Regions from separate parts of the Paenibacillus sp. WG02 genome, predicted to be linked through region 1. Evidence: riboswitches for the same ligand, from Rfam matches in the RefSeq annotation. Region 1 holds a riboswitch; the other holds the start of a gene.
What was found. A riboswitch is a leader RNA that binds a small molecule or an ion and turns the genes downstream of it on or off. The one in region 1 is predicted to bind cyclic di-GMP.

Region 1 (12,743 bases):
TGTATATATGCACAAGTCCGGCATAGATGGTTGGAAATACATTGCTCATCTCCTGCAGCAAAATCTCCTCCGGCAGTTCCTCTAAACGAGCGAAAACCCGCTTATTAGCCCATACATGATACTCGTAATTTTTGAGAATTTGAGTAGACATCGGATCAATCCTCTTTCATTTTTGCTTGATAAAGTTCTATTAATGTGCCATCTGCATCCCGAAAATGGGCAAGTCGTCCATTCCATGTCGGATGATTAAATGGTTCTTTGACAAATTCGATGCCTTTATCTGATAAACGCTGGTAGGTATCATCTATATTTTCAACTTCAATATTGAGTACAAAATTCGTTGCATAGCTGCCGTTTTGCCCTAAATCTTCTCCCAGTGCTTCGCCCATTGCTTTGCGGGACAGCAGCTCGATTCGAGCAGCGCCTGTGTTGAACAATGCGTATTCCATCGACTCCTCATACCAGTCAGTTTTCAATTCTAATTGATCCCGATAAAAAGCTGCGCTTTTGCGAAAATCATCTACCAAAATACGAACTTGTAATAAATTCATGTTCTTTCCTCCTTAGGTTTCGCTTAAGACCCATTGTAGCCCATCTTCACTGACAGAAACGGTCAGTCAAGCTGCGCGGCCGCATAATAATTGTATAATTGTTTAGTTACCTCAATCATTTGGTTTTGGAGCAGCTGCGGCTCTTTAATTTGAATGGTTCCCCCATAAGACAGAAGAAAGTATGGAAGCTCAGACAGGATGTATCGCTCTTCCAGTTTAAAATGAGCTTCAAGTTGCGAACGTGCTATCAACGCATGGGCTAGATACCAATGACCACATAGATCATCTAGAGCTTGCTCTCTTCCAGTAATTTTGACAGATATGAGTTCTTCTGGTTTATCTGAATCAGGCAGGACACCTGATAGAATAAATTTACGCGCCGAGAAATCAGCAGGTCGATCAAACGTCTTCTCCGTTGAATCCAACTTTCGAATACGATCGATACGAAAGCTTCGAATTTCTTTGCGAAGATGACAATGACCGACCACATACCATTTGCTTTTCCAGCAAACGAGTCCATAAGGATCCAAATGACGAGCTTCGGCTACAGATCCGTAGCCTTTTTGATAATGCATGAATAGCGTTACTCTTTGAGCTACCGCAATTTCCACTTCTTGAAGCAGGGATACTTGCGATGCATCAGCTTGAGGAAGAATAACGTCAAGACCTTGTTCATGCAGAGTGATTTGAGTGCGTTGTTCCTGATTGGTGTACATCTTCAGCTTGGCGACGGCCTGACTCAATTTCTCTCCAAACGGATACCCCGCCTCCTGGGCAAAGGCTGCAGCGTGAATTAACGCTTTTTGTTCATCCAGATCAAATACAAGCGGTGCTTCATTGAACTGACCGAGCAGGCTATAACCGCCATTATGGCCGGAATCCGATATAATCGGGACCCCGCTGGCACATAAGGCATCGATATATCGATAGACGGTTCGGATGTTAATTTCCAGCTTCTCAGCAAGCTGTTTGGCTGTTATTCGCTTCTGAGATTTGAGCAACCACAGGATAGAAAGCATATGATCTGCTTTTGACATAACCCGTACTCCTTTCACAGGAATGCTTTCCATGTGGCTTCATCATATCATTGATAGACCGATGAAAAAAACACCCAATCTCTGAGAGATAGGGCGCTAGTTTCTAATCATATATCGTTAAAATAACGTTATGCCGTACTCCTCAATTTTACGATATAGCGTCGTTCTTCCAATTTTCAATTGTCCGGCCGCCTTGCTAAGGTTCCATTCCGAGGCCTTCAGCGCCTTCTTGATCGCCGTGATTTCCGCGTCCTTCAACGTGAGTGGGTGATCTTTGCCTGATCCTGCTTGTTCTGCCTCGTCGGATTCTTCGAAAGATAGATGCTCAGCGTCAATCGCCTGTCCTCCAGCTAGGAAGACCGCTTGCATAAGAATGCCGCTAAGCTCTCTAATATTGCCCGGCCAGCTGTAGGTTAACAGCTTTTGCTGCGCTGCTTCCGTTATGAATGGACAGGGCGAAGCATGCTTCTGGAGTAAATGAACGGCTAATGTCAACATATCGCTTCTTTCCCGTAAGGACGGCAGCGTGATATGTATCCCCTTCAAGCGGTAATACAAATCAGTCCGAAATCGACCTGCCTTTATCTCCGTGGCCAAGTCCTTATTCGTTGCAGCAATGACTCTGATGTCAATTGCTTTGCTCTTCGCGCTGCCTACCGGAGTAATCGTGCCTTCCTGGAGTACTCTTAATAAAGCAGCCTGCGCACGTAGAGGCATGTCGCCTATTTCATCGAGAAAAATAGTACCCTTATGCGCGGCCTCGAATTTCCCGGCATTGCCGGCTTTGTTCGCTCCCGTGAAAGCGCCGCGAGCGTATCCGAACAATTCACTCTCGACCAGGCTGTCCGGGATGGCACTGCAATTCAGCGCAATGAACGGTTCCGCCGACCGGGTGCTAGCCGTATGAATGGATTGCGCGAACAATTCTTTCCCCACGCCGCTTTCACCCAATAATAAGACAGGAAAATCAGTCGCTGCCGCCTTCTTGGCCAGCTCTTTCTTCTGTATGATGGTCGGACACGTGCCGACAATATCCCTAAACGTATAGAAATGCTGCTCGTTTGCCGCCTGCTTCTCAATGGAGACGGACTGCCACAGCTTCTGATGCTCATTATGAATGGTTTCGACCGAAAAGCCTTCCAACTTCGTAAACACTTTGCCAATTGCGTCACTTCCAACAATGCGGATGGCGGCATGATTAGCACGAAGGATGCGGTTATCCCGGCTTAGAGAGAGCAGCGGTAAAGGATGATTTAGTGAGGAATGCTCGAGTTCTCTGAGGGTAATGAGATGCTCCTTCTTCGACTCTTCCAGCAGAATTTTGTTCTGCAAGGAATGGGCTGCCATACAGGCAAGTGTAAACGTATAGGCGTGGTAATTCTCTTGTTTGCCGCTAATATTGATGATACCGATCAGCTCGCCGATTGAATTGAAGACGGGTGCTGAGGCGCAGGTCAAGAAGTGATTGGAGTTGAAATAATGCTCTTCGGCATGCACACGTACGGGTTTTTTCTCTGCGAGGGCGACACCAATGGCATTGGTTCCTTTTCTTCTCTCGGCCCAATTTGCTCCTACTTGCAGCTGAACCGCTAACGCCCGGCGGGAGAAATCGATATCTCCAGCGGTGTGAATAATGGTTCCCTCCGAATCGATAAGCAGCGCCATCTGGCCGGTTTGCTTGATGCCTGTGTGCATTTGCTCGAATATTTGCTCCGTGTAATGTATGGTTTGCTCGTTTTGCCTTAATAGAGATTGAATGTGGCTTCCGGTTAAGATGTCATCGTCAATGGGGTCGGTGGGCATTAAACCAAGTTCGTGACAGCGCTTCCAAGATGACGCCGCCGCTTCTGATAAAAAGTTATTTTCCACGGATAGCAAAAAACATACACCTCCATTGCAATCGGTTTCCTAACCCGATCATATCATAGTTGCTTTTATTAATGGAGAGCTGAAAGAAAGAATGTCCCAAAATGGAACACTTCTGTTGTTTCAGAGCGGAACAAAAACGAGTAAGCGCTCACTATAAAGCCTTATTGGACGGCATTCTATAGGTTGGCACGATCCTTGCTAATATATTTAACGTATTCCATTTTAAGGAGGCTGAGCTAGATGATTTATGCACAACCTGGACAAAACGGATCAAAGGTTACATTTAAAAAACGGTACGAAAATTTTATTGGAGGACAGTGGACTGCGCCTGTTAAGGGCCAATACTTTGACAATCCATCACCTGTAAATAACCGTGTTTTCTGCGAGGTTCCACGCTCATCTTCAGAGGATATCGAGCTGGCTTTAGATGCCGCGCATGCTGCAAAGGACGCATGGGGGCGCACGTCCGTTGCGGAGCGTGCCGTCATTTTAAATAAAATTGCCGATCGCATGGAAGCGAATTTGGAAATGCTTGCGGTTGCCGAAACCTGGGATAACGGGAAGCCGGTTCGGGAAACGCTTGCGGCTGATCTGCCACTGGCGATCGATCATTTTCGCTATTTTGCAGGATGCATTCGCGCCCAGGAGGGCTCGCTCAGCCAATTGGATGATAATATGGTGGCTTACCATTTTAACGAGCCTCTTGGTGTCGTCGGTCAGATTATACCGTGGAACTTTCCGCTGCTTATGGCGACATGGAAGCTTGCTCCGGCACTTGCAGCCGGAAATGCGGTCGTTCTGAAACCCGCAGAGCAAACGCCGGCCTCCATATTGGTGCTGATAGAGCTCATCCAAGATTTGCTGCCGCCGGGCGTAATCAATATCGTCAACGGCTTCGGGCTTGAAGCGGGCAAACCGCTTGCCTCGAGCAGCCGGATCGCGAAAATAGCCTTTACTGGCGAGACGACGACAGGTCGCCTAATTATGCAGTATGCTTCGCAAAACCTGATACCGGTTACCTTGGAACTGGGTGGCAAGTCGCCGAACATTTTCTTTGAAGATGTGCTCGCTAGTGATGATGCTTTCTTCAATAAAGCGCTCGAAGGCTTTGCGATGTTCGCCCTGAATCAAGGTGAAGTCTGCACCAGCCCGTCACGCGCATTAATTCAGGAATCGATTTATGATCAATTTATGGAAAGAGCATTGAAGCGAGTCGCAGCCATCAAACAAGGCAACCCTCTGGATACGGAAACGATGATTGGTGCACAAGCCTCTACCGAGCAGGTTGAGAAAATTATGAGCTATATCCATATCGGTGCAGAGGAAGGTGCTGAATGTCTGATCGGCGGAGGCCGGGCAAAGGTGGAAGGAGATATTTCCGAAGGCTACTACATTCAGCCGACAGTTCTGAAGGGGCATAACAAAATGAGAATCTTCCAAGAGGAGATTTTCGGACCGGTTCTTTCCGTTACGACGTTCAAGGATCAGGAAGAAGCGCTGGCGATCGCGAATGACACGCTCTATGGTCTTGGCTCCGGTGTTTGGACGCGCGACATGAACACGGCCTACCGGATGGGGCGCAGTATTCAAGCCGGCCGCGTATGGACGAATTGCTACCATGCGTATCCTGCTCATGCGGCCTTCGGCGGATATAAGAGCTCGGGCATTGGCCGTGAGAATCACAAAATGATGCTCTCCCATTACCAGCAAACCAAAAATCTACTCGTCAGCTACAGCCCTGACGCACTGGGCTTCTTCTAAGGGAGCCGCACGATGACGATAGAAGTGAGCAAAGTTGTTGCTACCGATGCCGCTCTAGAGCTGATCGAAATCGTAAAGGCCAAGCATGGCCCTATCATGTTCCATCAATCCGGCGGCTGCTGTGATGGCAGCTCTCCGATGTGTTACCCGCAAGGTGAGTTTCTTATCGGCGACAGCGACGTATGGCTAGGGGATATAGGCGGCGCGCCCTTCTATATGAGCAAGTCGCAATACGAATATTGGAAGAATACGATGCTCATCATTGACGTGGTGCCCGGCAGAGGCGGGATGTTCTCGCTTGAGGGGCCGGAAGGGCGACGCTTTCTGACTCGCTCGAGGATGTTCTCGGATGAGGAGCGGCGTGTGTTAGGACTATAAGCTTTTTATAAGATAGGATCAACAACCCTGTTCTCTTCCTTGACGAAGGGAGCAGGGTTGTTTGAGCTGCAGGCAGAGTTTTACAAGAAAGGCTCTTCCCATATTCGGCTTATGACCATGAAGCAAATCGCAGAAAGGCTGTATGTGCATTGATTCAACGGTAAGCTGTCCCATAAATAATGGAAAGTTTTACAGAAGAGACTGTCGATTAATTCACAATTGGTATTCATAACTCCAAAATACGATTTTAGAGACATTCAGCGTTCGTGAGGGCTGAAGGGCTATCGTGGTTACCAATGTTGTATTTTTTACAACAATTAACACGCCAAAAGGATATTTTGCAACTTGAAGTTGCATTTCGTACAACATTTTGAGCTCATTTGATGCGAAATGGTCTATATTGGGCTAAATTGTTGTACATGATGCAACAATGAAGGGAGATAGGCGAGATTTAGGCATAAATTGTTGCACTTTCTACAACATCATTCAACAGCTAATATGAATTCAATCATCTAGCAACCTAAATTCTGCCTATATAACGATTGATCCCGATTTAAGACAAATCTATGTGGCCCGAAACAAAGTTTAAACTTTACATTTAAATCCTAAACTTTAAACTTTAAATCTTGTCTTTTAAATCGTGAAGTTTAGAGCTTAAATCTTAAACTTTGAATCTTAAACTTTGAAGTTTAAAGTTCATTCCAGCTAACTGCTAAAAATACCAATTACTCCAAATACCCTCTCAATTAGCCCTAGTAGCGCGAATGTTTATATAAACTCAAATAAGGCCTACGGAGAGGGGAATAGACTTGACAAAGAACGAAGTCTTAACCACTACCATCACGCTGTCTATTGATAATGGCAGCAGTCACGTTAAAGTGATTTACGACCATTTGGACAATAACTTTATTTTCCCTAATGTGCTAGCACAACCGTTTGGTGAACGATTTCTGTTGATGGAACAAGGTGATCCCTTGGATTTTCTTGACGTACAAATTACATCGCCTTCGATAGAGAGCGATCAGTACCGACATGTTTACGTGGGTAACTTAGCCATCGGTGACGAAGGGATTATTCATGAAATCGTTGGGGATAAAGCGGTGCAGAAGAAGGCCCAGAGACCCGAAACGATGGTGACTCTCCTTACGGCTGCAGCGTATGCCATTGCCAAGAAACATGAGGATGCCATCAAGCGAGGGAAAAAGCGGATCAAAGCCGCTGTCAATTTGGGTACAGGTCTGCCAATCCGTGAAATAACGAAATTCCGCGAGGAATTTGCTAATAAGATTACAGGAGGCGTACATTCCGTTACTTTCGGGACAACCCCCGTATTTAAAGGGATCACGGTAGAAATGGAATTTTCGCTTCCTACCGATATCAGCATAGACGATGTATCCGGTGTTTACGACCTGGAGGCAACTTCCAAATCGCATCTATCCCACAAAGGCTTCGGCATTGCGGATGTAGGCGGTGTTGATATGGATATCGCGTTCTTCAAACCCGGTCTCGATCTGGATCAGCGGCACTCAACCGGCGCTAAGATCTACCTCAATGATGCATTAGAGAGCATTCGCAACGAGGTTAACTCGCAAGGCGAGGAATTGATCGCAAGCACGGCAGAATTGACCCTCATGCTGGTCAACAAAGAGTATGAGATTTATGCGGAGGGCAAGGTTGTTTTTGACATGACAAGCCTGATTAACCGGCATATGCGTATTTTAGCGGAAAAAGTGCTGAAATACGCCCGCAACTCTTGGAAGCATGTTCGCTATGCCAATGAGTTTTGGTTTATCGGCGGTGGAGCGGTCGTGCTGCAGCCTTGGATTGAGAAGCTAAATGCTGAGCTGGGCTTGCCCATTAAGTTTGATACCGTGGAACACAGCCAATTCCGAAATGTGCGTGGCACCTTTCTTATGCTTGACCACGCGCTGAAGCATGAGGACGAAACCGCAGCGGCCAGTGCTAATTCTGAAGGAGTATCCGAGAGCGGGAGCGGTTCGGATTGAAAAAGCGTAGATCCACCGTTTACGTTCGCTCCGGTAAGGATGTTACCCTGTATATTCCGTCAGATACGCCGCCGGAGGTTATTGATTATTTGAACCAATTGAAAATGGAAGGCATTTTCAGTCAAGGAATCATGGATATTCTGACCAGATATGTTCGTGAAGAGCAATCGAATAAACGACCAGTTGCAGAATTATTTCCCGGGAAAGAAAGGGCCTCGGATAGGGATGAGGCCGTTTCGCTCGCAGAGAACTACAGTGACATGGAGTCGGCAGAGCCTATTGAACCTGCTCATGAAGCGAATGATGATTTCAACCAGCCAATGAAGGAGATCCCGAGTGCCAGTGATCAGAAAAAATTCAGCTTGGCGCAAATTTTCCGGCAGTCTCGGCACAATTCGGGTAAGCTGGTACAACCCTCGGATCAGGGTAACCATAATGAGTAGGTGAACTCCATGATTATGAAAAGGAGGACATCAGATGGACAACGGACAAGCTAAGGACGCAGCGCGTCATTTCAATCTTTCAGATGAAGTGTTTCACCATCCCGGCATGGATATTTATACACAAATGACATTTATCGTCTTGAAATGTTTTTCTTCGGAATCGAACATTCCAGGATTATCTGATATCGCTAAGCTCGGTCGCATGAGTATCAAGCAAGCGACTAAGGCTTTACAGCAGCTTGTGGAGCTGAGAATTGTCTCGCACAAAATCTTCCGCCGCATGGTGGGAGATTTCCAAGACGATCGGCTTTCGTGGGCTGCTAAGGGCTTGCTTACGTTTTGCAAAGAGAACCCGAACATCGACCTAAGCGATTTATTGGAGCTATCCAGCGAATCGGGCGAGGATGAGCATAGCATACGCAAGGCTCTTAAGGAATTGAACGAGTATGGGTACTTGGAAGAGTACCCTGTCTGGAGTAGAATCGCTAACTAAGGTATAGGTAAAAAAAGACCATGTTATCTACGCTTGTAGAAAACATGGTTTTTTTTAAGTTTGAAAGACTAGTAATATTCCATGTTTATAACCTTATGCAACATCATATGTAAGGGATATCAATTCAAATATTGTCGAATTACAATACAAGTTTTATAAATATAGGAGAAACCATTGAATTTCAACTAATAAAGAAGATCAAAAGTACTAGAATACATGCGGAGTATGACTTTCTAGTTAAATTTACCTATTCAAATTATTAGGAATATAGTATTATGGCAGAGATAGAAGTATCGAAATCTCAAGTGAAAAGGGCAAATCACAGGAAACTGTGAGACGCAAAGCCAAGGGCCTGACACGCGTATTAATAAACGCGGATGGCAGCCGGTTACCACAGGGAATCATAGTGTTTTTCTATGAACCTTGTTTAAGGTTCTTTTCTTTTTTTTGAGATCTATCAATCCTTATTATAAGAAGGGAAGGAATGTCAGATGTCAATGAAGAAATCAAGACAAATGTCTATGGTTCTCACGCTGCTTTTATTTGTTCAATTAATTTTTCCAGCATTACATGCGTGGGGAGCAACAGACAACGGAACCATCTTACCTCCAAGCAATCTTGCTGCTCAACTTCTTACTCCTGATGATGTGAAATTAACGTGGAGCCCGGTGTATGGAGCTACAGGATACACTGTATACAGCATCACCTATGGGCAGCTTATCAATGTCGGGACAACGACAACTGCTTCTTTTACCATGAATGACCTGGCAGAGGGCTCCTACAGTTATGTGGTATCTACTTTAAGTTCAAGTGGCGAATCGGGCCCATGTGCTCCTGTGAATATCAATATCACTTATCCGGATATGATTGCCCCGGCCACTTTAACGTACACCATACAGAATGGTAACAATATTGTTTTGAACTGGGGAACAGCTCCTAATGTACAAACATATAATTTGTATGAAAATCAAGTTGGTGGAAGAAAGTTAGTCTATTCAGGGACAGCAAGAACTTTTACAGTCAACAATGCCGCAGAGGGAATATATACATATACGGTAACAGCTAGTCATACTTTGTACGGCGAATCTCCAAACTCTGCTCCAGTAGAAGTTACTGTCGGCTACCCGACGATGACGGCTCCTAGCGGTTTAACGTATACGGTGGCTACCGATGACGTTACATTGAAGTGGAATACTACTGCTTATGCAACTGGCTATAATGTCTATCAAATTATTGATAATCAAAAAGTATTAAAAAGCAGTAAAATAACGGGAACAACCGTATCCTATATGAATTTGCCCGCTGGAAATTATACATACATAATTCACTCTTTCAGTGACCGTTTCGGAGAATCTGTTGAGGGCAGCACGATTTCATTAACCGTAGGATCAATGGTGCCGCCAAGCAACCTCACTTTTAAACTTCAAAATGTGAATGATTTGGTACTAACTTGGAGCGCTGCGACCAACGCGACCTCTTATAAGGTGTATCAAGTTATCAATGGAGAAAAAATATTGAAAAACACAGTAACCGGTACGACGGTTACATTTACGAATATGCAGGCAGGCGATTATGTATATGAAGTTCATTCGTCCAATAACTTGTTTGGCGAGTCGGTTGACGGCAGTACAGTTTCCTTGAGTGTAGGATCGGTTACGATGACTCCTCCGGTAACGTTTACTTCCAAACTGCAAAACCTGACTGATATTGTACTGACGTGGACGGTTGCACCCAATGCTACCTCCTATAATATCTATCAAGTTATTGGTGATCAAAAAGTACTGAAAAGCACAGTGACGGGCACGACGATTACCTACGTTAACATGCCTGCGGGTGATTATGTATACGAGGTTCATTCTGTTAGCACCCGTTTTGGTGAATCAGCTGAAGGAACACAAGCTGCCGTAACGGTAGGGGAAGTAGTCATGGCTGCTCCGGGGAATTTCGCATACAAATTTCAGAATGTAAATGACATCGTACTGACATGGACGGTTGCACCTAATGCTACGGCTTATAAAGTGTATCAAATCGTAGACGGTGCAAAGGTACTTAAAAGTACAGTAACCGGAATGACTGTGACCTATGCAAATATGTCGGCTGGCGATTACCTGTATGAGGTTCATTCCTATAGCGATCGATATGGGGAATCCGTGGCAGGGAGCCAGGTATCGATTACGGTAGATGCTGTAACCATGGCAGCTCCGGGAAATCCGACTGCAAAGGTTCAAAATGTGACAGATGTCGTATTAACATGGACTGCTGTTGCAAATACAACCAATTACAAAGTATATCAAGTTTCAGGCGGTCAAAAAGTATTGAAATCCACGGTGACAGGTACGACGGTAACTTATACAAATCTGGCAGCAGGGGATTACACGTATGAAATTCACTCGAATTCCACACGATTTGGAGAATCGGCTGAAGGTGCTCAGGTAACTTTCTCTATCGTACTTCCAACGATACTGCCACCAACCAATTTGGTGCAGAGTGTAACATCGGCTACGGCGTTTTCTTTAAACTGGGACGCAGCAGCAAATGGTAACAGCTATAAAGTGTATCAAATAATAAATGGTCAAAAAGTATTGAAAAGCACAGTAGCTACAACTACGGTATCTTATACCAATATGCAGCCTGGTGATTATACGTATGAAGTTCATACGGTTTCAACACGATTTGGAGAATCAGTAGACGGCGTGCAATTGACATTCACTTTGAATGGGCAAACGATGCAAGCTCCGGCTAGCCTGACTTACAGTTTGGCAAATGTGAATGATCTGACCTTGAGGTGGACATCAGTACCTTACGCAACGAGCTATAAAGTGTACCAGGTTATTGATAGCCAAAAGGTTCTGAAAAGCACATTAACAGGCCTAACCGTAACCTATACTAATATTCCTGGTGGGGATTATCATTATGTAGTTGATTCCTACTCAACGATTTTAGGAGAATCCCCGGAGGGTGCTGAGGTAAGCTTCAATTTGACTCTTCCGACAATGGTAGGGCCGGGTAATCTGGCAGCTAAAGTACAGAATGGTAACGATGTGGTTTTAACTTGGGATACAGTACCCTATGCTAACAGCTACAAAGTTTATGAAGTCGTGAATGGTGTAGAGGTTCTGAAAAGTACAGTGACCACGTTGACAGTAACGTACACGAATGTAACAGCTGGGGATCATACGTATGTTGTTCACTCTGTGAGTACTAAATTCGGAGAGTCGCTGGAAGGAAGTAAAGTGAACCTCTCCATGGTTTTCCCAGTGATGCAAGCACCGGGAAGTCTGACCCAGACGATAGCAAACGGTAATGACATTACCTTAAAATGGGTAGCTGTCCCTTATGCAAACTCTTATAAGGTATATCAAATCGTTGATGGCCAGAAGGTATTGAAAAGCACTGTGACCACTACTTCCGTAAGCTATCTTAGCTCACCAGCGGGCGATTATAAGTATGAAGTCCATTCATACAGTAGTCGTTACGGTGAATCACAAGAGGGTAGCCAGGTTAGTTTTACCCTTGATCAGAATTGGACAGTTGCACCGGATCAAGTAACCCAAACGATTACGAACGGTAATGATATCACCCTGCAATGGGGGGCCGTCGCAAACGTAGCATCTTATAACATTTATCAAGTAATTAACGGTGAGAAAGTTCTGAAGAAATCACAAGCGGCAACATCAGTTACATTTGCAAACATGCCTGAAGGAGAATACACGTATGAAGTTCATTCTTACGGAACTCGATTCGGGGAATCTCCAGATGGAGCTAGTGTAAGCTTTACCTTGGATTTCCCTGTGATGCAGGCACCTACTACATTAACGCAGACGATTGCGAATGGGAATGATATTACTTTAAAGTGGGGAACCTCAACTTACGCTACATCTTATAAAGTTTATCAAGTAGTTGATGGTGAAAAGGTGTTGAAAAGCACACTGACCGGAACAACTGTAACATATACCAACATGCCAGCAGGCGACTATACCTATGAAGTGCACTCCTATAGCAGCCGTTTTGGTGAGTCCCCAGAGGGACGTCAGCTCACGTTTACGCTGGTACATCCGATCATGCAAGCGCCGGCTAATGTAACGAAAAGTATAACGAATGGCAACGACATTTCTTTATTGTGGGGAACTTCAACTTATGCTAATACCTATAAAGTTTATCAAGTAGTAGATGGCCAAAGAGTGCTGAAAAGTACACAGACGGGC
Region 2 (12,743 bases), 110 kb from region 1:
ATTTTGAAGCTAGCCCTGTTAACAGCCATCAGGCTCAGCAAGTGCAGCAGCAAGTCAATGATAATAGACATCAAGATGCATTAAACCATGACAAGAATAGGGGGAATCACTAAATGGCTAAACAGAAATCTTATTCCGCAGGGGATAGTCTGGTAGAAAACGGTTCAGTAAAGAATAGTGATCGTAATAATAGTCCAAATCCACTATCAGGATCTAAGAAAGTAAAGAATCAGAATCACTCTAGGGGTACTCATGGGGAAGGCCAGGGACACGGGCATTAAATAAGAATTTAGAAAAAAATCTTTACAAAATGTTTAAAAACCGAAGACCCGGACATACTATATTTTGTCGGTGAGCAGAGAGGTGTGGTTCCGTTGGAGCGTTTAGCGAAAGGGAAACAACCATTGCATAGAGGACTTTTCTACCTGTTATAATCAGGCTGGAGGGGATGTGCCAAAGACACTTACCGTGTTTTATAAGCAGATTTTCCTAAGGTTTACGTGTAACACGTTTTAAAGAAACCATCAACACCGACAAAAAAGAACCCTTAGGGGTTCTTTTTTTCGTCGATTTCTAAAAATTGTTGAGGCATTGGATTAGATCGGTGAGATGACGAATGAACATCATCCGTAAAAGTCGAAAACGTTGAAACGTGCTGTTTACGGTTCAATAATAAACGTACGCCTCCACCGATCAGCAACAGGGCAACTATGAAGGTTTGGCTGAAATTTGTAATTAAATACATGTAATTCCTAGCGTTAGGTAGAATTTGATACAAAAATTGAACAACAACATCTTTTAAGACATAGTAGCTGCCAAGCAAGATCAGAACCATGCCAATGGGTCGTGAATAAGCTGTCCAATTCTCGATAATTGGTTTATCAATTATGGTACCATTTTCGTACTTCGTAATGCTCTGCAAAGCATCAAAAAAGCTAAAAAACCAGAGGATCGGGATCAAAAACAAAAACAGAGACAAGCGGAGTACATCCAATATATAAATGGAGAAAAGGAAGATCGCCATCAGCTGGACGCCGCGTTTCGTCATTGAGAGATACAAGTGAGCTGCACCTGGAAAAATGGCGATAATTGTTGCCAATGTCCGGTTTTTGCGTCCGTAGTCATCCCCAAAGTGGAAGTCTTCGAAAATACTGCGATCTACGAGTTCTAACCCCGCTTGTTTATTTCCCTGTTGCTTCAGAGCATCAAACATCGTGTAAAACCACAGTACTGGCAAGGCCAAGAGAAAGGCAGCAAAGCCTTCGTTATGCGTCATGATGGTGACGAAGAATACTAATATCGCAACCCCAAAGAAGGAGACCATCGCCGTAAGACCTCTATGCATCAATCCAAGCTGATAATGTCCGAGTCCAGGAATGAAAGAGAGCAGCATAACTTTTGTTTTTTCTTGTTGCCCAGCAATGTGATTGGAATAAGGATTGGCGTCCCAGGAAGCATGCTCTTGTTGTTCAGAGCCATAAGAACCAGGCAAGCGATAGGGCTGCGAGCGCAGTAGAAAAATAACCATATCAATCATATTCACAAACCATATCAAGGCGGCCAGCAAGGCAAGAAGAATCAGGAAATCTTTCGGGGCGTGAAAAATAGCTACTCCCATGAAAAAAAGAAATAACGATCCAAAGACCCCACCACCGTATAGGACCCCGCGGAATAGGCGGTTCATATATAGATGGCCTGCTCCAGGCAGGAAGGACAGCAGGAAAGCAACTAGGCTGCTTTTGTTTGGCATTTATGGTGTAACCTCCTTGTGTTTATTTATTTTGCAACGTGTCTAGCCACGTCAGAGTTTTATTTAATAATTGGTCGGATATCGGTTTATTTGTTTGTAGGGAGGAAGAGGTGTTTAAAGAGTTAATGGCTTTGAACGAACCAGCAGAGTCCAATTCCTGCGAAATTCCGTGAAAGAAGCCGGTAGCTACCAGAATGAGCGTAGCTGCTGCTGCAATACCATAATGCAGCATAGTTGAGTGGTACCAAGAACGCTTAGTTCCTGTCGTACGGGCAATGATGGCATCCACATACCCTTGCGCATCCCTTTCCATGACCGGAAGTATAGTTTCCATTTGTTCCAAACATGTCATATATATCGTCAAGCATTCATCACACTGATACAGATGAAGCTCCATTTCACTTAAAAGATCGGGTGACAGACGCTCTTCCACATATTGCTTCCACGCTTGTTCCTTATAATGGTTCACAAGAATTCCTCCTCCTTCCAATTGTTGCGGAGCCACTGCTTGGCTCTATATAGCTTGGATTCGACCGTTTTGACCGTTACACCTTGGGCATTGGCAATATCTTGATACGACTGATGATGAATATAGTAGGCCGTTAATACTTCATAATAGTTGGAAGGGATTTGATGAAGCTTCTTACGCACGAGCTCAGTCGTCTCATTCAACATCACTTCCTGTTCCACACCATGCTCCGTGTAAGGATAAGTGTCAGAGGATTGGAGGGGTTCCTCCATCTCAGACCGTCATTTCTTCCCTTCGCCTGCTGGCCGATCGTTTGAAATCAATAGCCCGGTTCACTGCGATGCGAGTCATCCAGGTTTTCAGACCCTTCATTTGATACTGAGGGAGGGAGAAATAGATCCGGGTCCAAACATCCTGCGATAAATCTTCGGCATCCTTAGCATGGCGCACAATGGCAAAGATCGTTTGGAACAAATAGTGACGATATGTGGTTACAAGCTCACGGAATGCGGCCTCATCGCCATTCAAAATACGCTTTACGAGTGCTTGTTCCTGAATATGCTTCTCCTCCTCTCCGCATGAATAGACGAAGGCAACCACCTGTACCCCTGCACGTTTTCAAAAAGAAAAAGAACGAATCTTCAAGATCCGTTCCCCTTGCTAAAGTGCTGCAGATGAACTGCTAGGTTTGGCTTGAAGCTGAGAAGGCGTACTTCGTACGAACCAATGAGACAGAAGTGCGCTCAAAACACCAAGTACACCCAACACAATAAACCCTTGATTCAGAGAGAACCAGTCGCCGATTATCCCCATAAGAACGGGACCAATAAACATGCCTAGTCCATAAATGGCTTGGAAAAACCCCATTGCCGTTGCCCGCTTATCCGCAGGCATATGCTTAATACTCATCCCCATAAGTAAGGTAAAAGAAAGTCCGCGACCAAAGCCGGCAAAAGCCTGAGTAACCATCAGCACCCAAAGATGATGCGTAAATGGAATCGTGAATGTAAATATCCCCATAAGAATAAAGCCCCATACAACCATGCGCTTTTCCCCGTACTTAACAGCCCATCGCCGCCCGCCAAATAAGGAAGCTAACGCTACCGGTACGTTGGCAAATAACGAAAGCATCGATAAGGAGAATTTATCAGCTCCAAGCTGGGTTGCATAAACGGGCGTAAATCCGAAAACAGTTGCGAATATGAGAACTTGCGACAAGATAGCGAGTAAGGATACGAACAGCAGCGTGCGGTCCGTCGCAACATCACCGATACCGCGCATCGTAATTTTAGGCGCATCGAGCTCCACTTTTTCTACTAGGAAAAGGGATCCAATCATCCCCATCATGCCAAGCACAGCTCCCAAAATGAAGACGGCCTCCCAGCCGAAGGAATCTGCCGCCCATCCTGCTCCGAGAATACCTAAAACCTGCCCAAGTGAATTGAAGAAGGAGATCGTTCCGATCGCTTTCGTTGAATCTTCATGCTTATAGTAACTCGTAAATAATACGGTAAAATCCACCCAAGTTGCCGCGGCTGCGCCTGCTAGTGCTCGGAGAATAAGGATCCATGTGAAATCATGAGTGATCCACAGTCCTAAACCAGTTAGAGCCGTGAACAGCAGGCCAAAGGTAATAAATAGCTTCCTCTTATGAAACCGGTCTGACATGATGCCTACAGGAATTCGCAGCAGCATTTGGGAGATCCCGTACATGCCGACAATCCATCCGGCCAACTGGTGGTTCCCTCCAAGGAATTCTACATAAGGCGCCATAATGGGAACGCTCGTATACATCGACATCCAGAACAGCAGTGTGACGATACAGAAGAGCGGAATGCGATAGGAGGATGAAGCTTTGATGCTTGTCATCGAAGAGGGAGCTCCTTTCGGATTAAGTTCTTGAATCGAAATGAGGACTAATAAATCTTTCGTTTTATTATAGAACATCGATTGCAGCAAGGCTATGATTGGATGTTTGCAAAAAAAAGACAATGGGTGGAAATCGGCTGGCAAGGTTCTTTTGGCGTTTAAAAAATTCTGAATAGGGATATCTATCCAAATGTCGAAGTACTAAAGACTGACTTACGTTAAATTTTTAAAAGGGGACTAATGTATATGACAAAAAAGAAGATGATTGCAACCGTTCTATTGTTTCTTTGCTTTACTGGAATAGTCCATGCATCAAGTATTCATGGTGACTATAGTGGTGATCCAATCGTAAACGTTTTGTTTGGAGGAAAAGAGCTTCATGTAGAAGATGTGCCAGCCACTATACGAGATGGTCGTACCCTAGTGCCACTTTATCTTTTGAAACAAACCGGTGCCTCTGTAACGTGGGATTCTGAGAAATATAATGTGGATCTTACCTTCCCTAATCCTACAAAAGACTTCACCTCTAGTATTCCGTCACTAAACGCGAAAGCCAAAGAACATAGTGCCAAGAATGTTCAGCTTATTTACAATGAACATGGTCCATATATGAAAATAGATCTAGAACTATCCAATGATTCAAACAAAGATAACGATAATATCATCTTTCTATCTAGCTTTGTTGCCAATTCACCCGCGGAAATGCTGATTGTAAGTACCATACATAATCATAGAGTAATGAGTTTTATTGCAATAAATCGAACGGATGCGGAGGAATTTCTTAAGAACAAAGCATCAGAGTTTGAATATATAAAAAAGTGGAGATTCCAGCAGGTAAACGAAACGACAGACATGTCGACTCCCAATATTCTTCCAGTGGTCCCTACACCAATTCCAACTTCTACAGCACCTGTTTCAGGACCAATTTGTCGGGAGATTATGACCAATTACGCAAGACAAATGCAAGATGCAGCAGAGTCATACAACGGAAACGGCAGTTCGGACCCCAAAGGGTTTGAGCAATATATCAACAAATTTAAAGATAGTATGAATGCAGCCTTAAAAAGTAATCATTGCCCAGAACAATAGAGGAAAATTAGAGGTAGGGTACTTCTAAAAATAATAAACGCCAGAACGGCTATTAACCGTTACTGGCGTTTAAATTTTGAATGTATACGCGCCCGATACGATTCGAACGTACGACCTACAGTTTAGGAAACTGTTGCTCTATCCTGCTGAGCTACGGGCGCATAGCAAGAATTATAATAGCACGAAGGTATTCGTGGCGCAACCTTTTGAGTAGTCGTTTTTCTTTGAGACAAGGAATGTTCATTTAAAGTGAAGAATAGATTAGGGATTAACTTTTATTTCCTTTAATTTGGTAAGAGAGGAAGTGTTATTTTGGACAAACAACCTGTACTCATACTTTCAAAAACAAGTACTGAAAAAATTCTGGATGGATTCTCCGTCCTAGTCATTTTGAGTATTTTTGCTTATTTAGCCTATGTCTGGACCCTGATACCAGAACGCATACCGATACATATTAATGGTCAAGGGAAAGAAGATGGTTGGGGAAACAAATATAGTCTTATTCTGCTGCCAGTGATGACTTTGATCCTATATATAGGTTTAACAGTCTTAAGCAAATACCCCCATACGTTTAATTATCCTTACAAAATTACCGATGAAAATGCCAACCGGCAATATGTAAATGCACGCTTATTTATGCACTGTCTAAAGATGCTGATCGTTGTGATGTTCGGGTTTGTCGAATGGACTCTTATTCAAATTGCATGGGGAAAAAGTTTTGCTTTAAATATGTGGGTATTTAGCATTGTACTGCTTTTCATTCTGGGTACGATTATTTACTTCGTCATTCGATCCATAAAACTCAAGTAAATCTTATTCAATGAATACCTCATATTTGATAAAAGGAAGAGGATGCTGAAATGACAGTTTACATTGGTTTTCTGCGTGGTATTAACGTAGGAGGAAAGAACAAGATCAAGATGGCGGATTTGAAAAAGACACTGGAAGGGGCGGGACTTGCTAAGGTGCAAACGTATTTGCAGAGCGGCAATGTCTTGTTCATGTCGGAGGAGGCGGTAGAACCGCTGCGCCAGCGTATCGAGCAGGAGATCAGCAAAGCCGTAGGCGTCTCACCTTCGGTCATTTTGCGTACGATAGAGGAGCTGGCGCAGATTCTTGCGACTTGTCCATTTGAAGCGGATGCTTTATTAGAAGGCGAAACGATCCAAATCTCTGTGCTATCGGAAGATCCTCCGCAGCAAACCTCTGACATCTTGTCCAAAGGAATCAGTGATGTGGATGAATTCCAGATCAAAGGGCGTGAGATTTATTTTCTATTTCGTCAAAGTGTTCTGGATTCTAAACTTGCGAGCAATATCCAGAAGCTTGGGGATACGGCGACAACACGCAATTGGAATACGATGAATAAACTGGCTGAGTTGGCAGCGGCGATGCAGAATTAGATGCAGGAACTTCTAAGCTTTACCGCGTAATTTACGGAAAAATTGGGTCAGCATCGTTGAACACTCTTCTTGCAAGACGCCGCTAACGACATCGACACGATGATTGAACCGGTCCTCCTGCAGTAAATTCATGAGCGTTCCGGCACAGCCAGCCTTCGGATCAATGGTGCCGTAGATGACCTGCGGAATCCGCGATTGCACAATCGCGCCCGCACACATCGGACAAGGCTCTAGGGTAACATAGAGCTGGCAATCCAAAAGACGCCAGGCCCCAAGATGTTCGCTCGCTTGTTTGATGGCGATCATTTCGGCATGAGCGAGAGGATCTAGGGTTGTTTCACGTAAATTGTAGCCGCGGCCAATGATTTGACCTTGATGGACAATAACCGCTCCAATCGGTACTTCTCGGATGGCTTCAGCTTTGAGAGCCTCGAGAATGGCTTCTTTCATCCATGGGATATGTTCATCCACAGGGGGACACCTCGCTAGTATATTTTTATCCACATGTGCATAACAATCGAACATTCATTCCGTTGTTAACAACCTGTGGATAGCTTTGTGGATAACTTAAAAAGCTGTGGATACTTAATCTTTCTACATTACATACAACAAAAAGAACAGTGATGCAAGGAATTTTGTTGATAATAGCATCTGGGCTAGGTATAATGATAGATATTAGTAGGTCTTTTAGACCATATTGAACGTGATAGGTAGAAATAAGATAGCAAGGTTCGAAAATGGCAAACTTGTTGAAAAGCAAGGACGCAAAGCTGAGGGTCTACGGTTCCATTGGAACTATGGCAGCCTGGTTACCGAAAATCGATGCTTTTTTGATTAAGGTAATAGGCTGCTCCTACATACGGGGCAGTCTATTTTTATATAGGGAACAACTTGGGTAAAGGGAGAGGTGTTAATTATAATGGCCAAAGGATATAACGTCATGAAATATTACGGAAGCAAGGAGGGATATGACGCTGATGTGCTGATCGATAGTAAGGCTGTGTTGGGAAAGGACGATTTCGTAGCCACGGGCGTGCTAACCTATGCACTAGGAGACATTATAGAGGTAGAATTACCGGAATACGATGTCTTTCAACTTGGTGATAAAGCGAAAATGACGGTTTATACCAAATCCGGCTTGTTTGTGATGAATACAACCGTTGTTGCCAAAGAATTCGGCTCGGTCATAGTCATTAATCCACCTGAAAATCGGAAGAAGTTCGCAGAAAAACGGGAATTCCCACGTGTGGATGTGGAACATACAGGTCTCTTATTCGGGCTTAAGGATATGAATAAAAGGAATAAACATCAATTTGAGAACCCGCTTGGTATCTCAATCAAAAATATATCCATCAACGGCTTAGGTTTTACCATAAATGATAATGCTATGATTGATAAAATTGTTCAAAAGCATTCGCAGCTTGAAGTCGAGTTGGATTTGGGCTTTACGATGCCTTGTTCGATGGAAATTGTAAGAAAAGAAAAGGTTGAAAATGGTTTCTATTATGGGGCTAGCTATATCGACATTCCGCAGGAAAAAACCAATGCTTTAAGGGGTTTTATCCTTACCAATCAGATCGAAACTTACTTCATACAGAAGCGGGAAGCGCAATTTAAAAAAGCAACGGAAAAAAAGTCTGCGGCGAATCAATAGCCTTCAGGCTTTTTTTTGAGGTCCAAGTGCTATATAATAAGAAGGATGATTTTCGAAAATTAAGGAGTTGTAACTACAATGGCTTTGAAAGCAGGTATCGTCGGTCTACCGAACGTAGGAAAATCGACATTGTTTAATGCAATTACACAGGCGGGGGCAGAATCTGCGAATTATCCGTTTTGTACGATCGATCCGAATGTTGGGGTAGTTGAAGTACCAGACGAGAGATTGCAGAAGCTGGTAGAGATTGTTGTGCCTAAGAGCATTGTCCCGACAGCCTTTGAATTCGTAGATATTGCGGGTTTGGTAAAGGGCGCGAGCAAAGGCGAAGGGCTTGGAAATAAATTTTTGGCACACATTCGTGAAGTGGATGCCATTGTGCATGTTGTTCGTTGTTTTGAAGATGATAATATTACCCACGTTTCCGGTAAAGTGGATCCGATCGGCGATATCGAAACGATTAATCTTGAATTAATTTTGGCCGATATTGAGTCGGTTGAGAAGAAGATCGAGCGTTCGCGCAAAAACCTCAAAGGCGGCGACAAAAAGGTTGTTGCTGAAGTGGAGTGTTTAGAGCGTATTAAAGAAGCGCTTTATGCAGATAAACCGGCACGCAGCCTGGATCTCAGCGAAGATGAGAAGGTTCTCGTGCGCGACCTTCATTTATTGACCATGAAACCGGTGCTTTATGCGGCAAACGTGAGTGAAGATGAAGTAGCAACAGCAGATGAAAATCCTTTTGTGAAAATTGTGAAGGAGTTTGCTGAGGGCGAAAACAATGAAGTGGTGTCGATCAGTGCGAAGGTTGAATCCGAAATCGCCGAGCTGGAAGACGAAGAAAAAGCGATGTTCCTCGAAGAGTTGGGACTTCAAGAGTCCGGCTTGAATAGATTGATTAAAGCAGCGTATAGAAAACTTGGCTTGTACACGTATTTCACAGCTGGGGTGCAAGAAGTAAGAGCATGGACAATCCGCAAGGGAACGAAAGCTCCTCAGGCGGCTGGCGTTATTCATACCGATTTCGAACGTGGTTTTATTCGTGCTGAAGTCGTCTCTTATAATGATTTGGCAGCTGCTGGGTCGATGAATGGTGCGAAAGAAAAAGGCCAAGTGCGTCTCGAAGGTAAAGAGTATGTGGTGAATGACGGGGACGTCATGCATTTCCGATTTAATGTGTAATCAATAAAAAAAGTAAAGAAAGGAGTGATCCTATATGTTGGATCGACTTCAGTCCATTGTGGACCGCTATGAAAAATTAAGCGAACTGCTGTGTGACCCGAATGTTACGAGTGATACAAAGAAACTTAGAGAATATTCGAAAGAGCAATCTGATCTTCAAGAAGCTTATGATGCTTATAACGAATATAAAAGTGTGAGCGAACAGCTGGCCGATGCTAAAGTGATGCAGAACGAAAAGCTGGACGATGAAATGCGTGAAATGGTCAAAATGGAGATTGAAGAACTAAGCGAGCAATCAGCCAAGTTGGAAGAACAACTTAGAATGCTCATGATGCCTAAAGACCCTAATGATGATAAGAACGTAATCGTCGAAATTCGCGGTGCGGCAGGCGGCGACGAAGCTGCTCTGTTTGCGGGCGATTTGTATCGCATGTATACGCGCTATGCTGACGCGCAAGGATGGAGAACGGAGATTCTTGATGCTTCTGTGAACGATTTGGGCGGGTTTAAAGAGATCATTTTCATGATCACGGGTAAAGGCGCTTATAGTAAGCTGAAGTATGAAAGTGGGGCGCACCGTGTACAACGAATTCCTGTAACGGAATCAGGTGGACGAATCCATACTTCAACGTCGACGGTAGTGGTTATGCCGGAAGCGGAAGATGTTGAGATTGTCATCCATGACGCGGATATTCGAGTGGATACATTCTGTTCCAGTGGAGCGGGCGGTCAGTCGGTTAATACGACGAAATCCGCTGTGCGTGTGACGCACGTACCTACGGGTATCGTAGCGACTTGTCAGGATGGGAAATCCCAGAACTCAAATAAAGAGTCAGCACTGCGCGTACTTCGTACACGTATTTCCGATAAAATGCGTGAGGAAGAGGAAGCGAAATATGCGGGCGAGCGTAAAAGCAAGGTTGGTACGGGTGACCGTTCCGAGCGGATTCGTACGTATAACTTCCCGCAAAGCCGTATTACCGATCACCGTATTGGTTTGACTTTGCATCGCTTAGAAACTGTGCTTAATGGTGACATGGCAGAAATCGTTTCGGCACTCACGATTGCAGCGCAGTCCGATGCTTTAGATAACGGGGAGCAGGCAATGTGATGCCGACTGCTGCTAAGAGTATAAGAGAAGCCTTTGTTGAGGCTTCTTCTTTTTTAGGGAAGCTCGGTGTGTCCGAGGCTGCTTCCTGTGTGGAACTGCTGCTGCAGCACCTGTTAGGCTGCAGTCGGACGGAGCTGCTGTTCCGATTTCCGGAACAGTTTCCTGTGGAGCTGGCGGAGACGTGGCGCCAGCTAGTGGAGCGGAAGGCCGCGGGTGAGCCGGTGCAGTACATTACCGGCGAGCAGGATTTCTTCGGCCTTCCTTTTGAGGTTAGCCCGGCCGTGCTGATTCCGCGGCCGGAGACGGAGCTGCTCGTGGAAGCTTTGCTCCACGAGGGCTCGCGTTTGTTCCCGCAAGGCGCTCCGCTGCTTGCGGATGTGGGCACCGGGAGCGGAGCGATCCCGGTGACGGTGGCGCACGCGCGCCCTGCGTGGCGCGTGGCGGCCAGCGACATCTCCGCGGCAGCGCTGGAGATGGCTCGTGTGAATGCGCAGCGCCACGGCGTGGCTGCGCGGGTGGAGTGGCTCGAGGGGGATCTTCTCGAGCCCTTTATTGCGCGCCGGATCGCGCCGGATATACTGGTGTCTAACCCACCGTATATCCCTGATGGCGACCTGCCGGCGCTGATGCCGGAGGTGCGGCTGTTTGAGCCGCACACGGCTTTGTTCGGCGGTGTCGAGGGACTCGACCTGTACCGCCGGATGATCTCGCAGCTGCCGCAGCTCCCGCGAATCCCGACCGTGGTCGGGTTCGAGGTGGGCATTCGGCAGGCGGAGGCTGTGGCGGCGATGCTGCGCGCCGCCGCGGACTGGGACGAGATCCGATTCGTGCCGGATTTCCAGGGCATTGATCGCCACGTGATCGCGATCCGATCGCGAGACTAGAGGGAGTTCGTAGCGTTGGGAACGAACGCGATATTTAGGATGGTACAGAGGTAATCGGGCCTGCTAAGAGTGTTTTTCATCGCTACAGCTACTTGTAAGAGTTGAACAGTCACTTTAACGATGTTTTTCACTCTTACAGACGAGCTATCAGGTTGTTTGGGAGGTATTGGTATATGCTAAGAGTGTTTTTCATCGCTATAACTACTTGTATGAGTTGAAGAGTCACTATAGCGATGTTTTTCACTCTTATAGACGAGCTATCATGGCATTTTTCACCGCTAAACCCATCCTCATCAGCCTGAACGCCACCCAACGATCCCATCTCACCCAACTCTATCATTTTTCACAAATTTAAATAGATTACTAGGTTTAGCTCCTCTTCTTATTGCCCATACTGGCTAGTAGAAGCGAAGGGAAAGGGGCTTTTCCTCATGGTTAAGAGAACTAATCGTCATTCTTATAAATCTTTATTATTAGTAGCTTTTGCACTTATTGTTATGATAACTTGTTGGGAATCGAATCGTACGAATGCGGCGGTTATTTCGCCTACGATACCGGAAGAATCTATTCGCTTACGTATTCTAGCAAACTCGGATTCGCCGCAGGATCAAGCGTTGAAACGCGAGATTCGTGATGCTATTATTGCTCGTATGCAGGAGTGGGTCGTTGGGCCGCAAACGTTGGATGACGCAAGAGCCGTGGTTAGAGCCCATTTGTCCGAATTTGATGTTCTTGTTGGACAAATGATTGAAGCACGTGGCTATAGCTATTCACATACAGTTGAGCTAGGTAAAGTCCCTTTTCCAACAAAAATGTACGGAAATGAAGTGTACCCGGCAGGAGAATATGAAGCGCTGCGCGTGACAATTGGATCGGGGGAAGGTCAGAACTGGTGGTGTGTGTTGTTTCCGCCATTATGTTTCGTGGATTCCTTATCCGGAGAAGCGGTAGCATCGGCTGCTGTTGTAGCGAAAACAGAAGGTGATGGGAAGGTGCAATCCTCTCCTGCACCTGCAACGAAAGTCAGTAAAGCTGCTTCAACAGTTAAACCCGACAAGTCTAACCCTGTCGTTAAAGACAGTGATGCTAAGCAGCCACAAATTAAGTTTTTTATCTGGGAAATGGTGAAGAAGATCGTATCGTGGTTTAGCTAAGAAAGTCACCTATTCCGACTTAGGATCAGAATTATATTTGAAGTTAGGATGATAGATGATCGTGACAAAATACTGGAAAGTGGATCAGGGAATTGGCACCGAGATAGGCATGGAATTAGCTGAAGCTGCCCAGCTTCTACGAAGCGGTGAAACAGTCGCCTTTCCAACAGAGACGGTGTAT

Region 2: linked by a shared signal. The riboswitch ahead of ACBP55_RS00165 (PilZ domain-containing protein) and the one ahead of ACBP55_RS37845 (OmpL47-type beta-barrel domain-containing protein) in region 1 are both predicted to bind cyclic di-GMP.

What each region holds. Positions count from the first base shown of each region.
Region 1 is NZ_AP036016.1:8,361,945-8,374,687, reverse strand. It holds gene ACBP55_RS37890 (DinB family protein) at 1-151, opposite strand, end outside; gene ACBP55_RS37885 (VOC family protein) at 156-551, opposite strand; gene ACBP55_RS37880 (helix-turn-helix transcriptional regulator) at 614-1,588, opposite strand; gene ACBP55_RS37875 (sigma-54-dependent Fis family transcriptional regulator) at 1,706-3,457, opposite strand; gene adh (aldehyde dehydrogenase) at 3,698-5,218, shown strand; gene ACBP55_RS37865 (DUF779 domain-containing protein) at 5,231-5,596, shown strand; gene ACBP55_RS37860 (Alp7A family actin-like protein) at 6,406-7,602, shown strand; gene ACBP55_RS37855 (hypothetical protein) at 7,599-8,045, shown strand; gene ACBP55_RS37850 (hypothetical protein) at 8,080-8,538, shown strand; cyclic di-GMP riboswitch class I at 8,842-8,934, shown strand; gene ACBP55_RS37845 (OmpL47-type beta-barrel domain-containing protein) at 9,030-12,743, shown strand, end outside.
Region 2 is NZ_AP036016.1:25,388-38,130, forward strand. It holds gene ACBP55_RS00105 (hypothetical protein) at 1-113, shown strand, start outside; gene ACBP55_RS00110 (small acid-soluble spore protein P) at 114-281, shown strand; gene ACBP55_RS00115 (hypothetical protein) at 548-1,750, opposite strand; gene ACBP55_RS00120 (hypothetical protein) at 1,773-2,219, opposite strand; gene ACBP55_RS00125 (RNA polymerase sigma factor) at 2,216-2,491, opposite strand; gene ACBP55_RS00130 (sigma factor) at 2,493-2,819, opposite strand; gene ACBP55_RS00135 (MFS transporter) at 2,880-4,088, opposite strand; gene ACBP55_RS00140 (hypothetical protein) at 4,335-5,177, shown strand; tRNA gene ACBP55_RS00145 (tRNA-Arg) at 5,265-5,338, opposite strand; gene ACBP55_RS00150 (DUF1648 domain-containing protein) at 5,490-5,987, shown strand; gene ACBP55_RS00155 (DUF1697 domain-containing protein) at 6,038-6,580, shown strand; gene tadA (tRNA adenosine(34) deaminase TadA) at 6,593-7,030, opposite strand; cyclic di-GMP riboswitch class I at 7,310-7,397, shown strand; gene ACBP55_RS00165 (PilZ domain-containing protein) at 7,500-8,234, shown strand; gene ychF (redox-regulated ATPase YchF) at 8,313-9,413, shown strand; gene prfA (peptide chain release factor 1) at 9,448-10,524, shown strand; gene prmC (peptide chain release factor N(5)-glutamine methyltransferase) at 10,524-11,408, shown strand; gene spoIIR (stage II sporulation protein R) at 11,840-12,562, shown strand; gene ACBP55_RS00190 (L-threonylcarbamoyladenylate synthase) at 12,618-12,743, shown strand, end outside.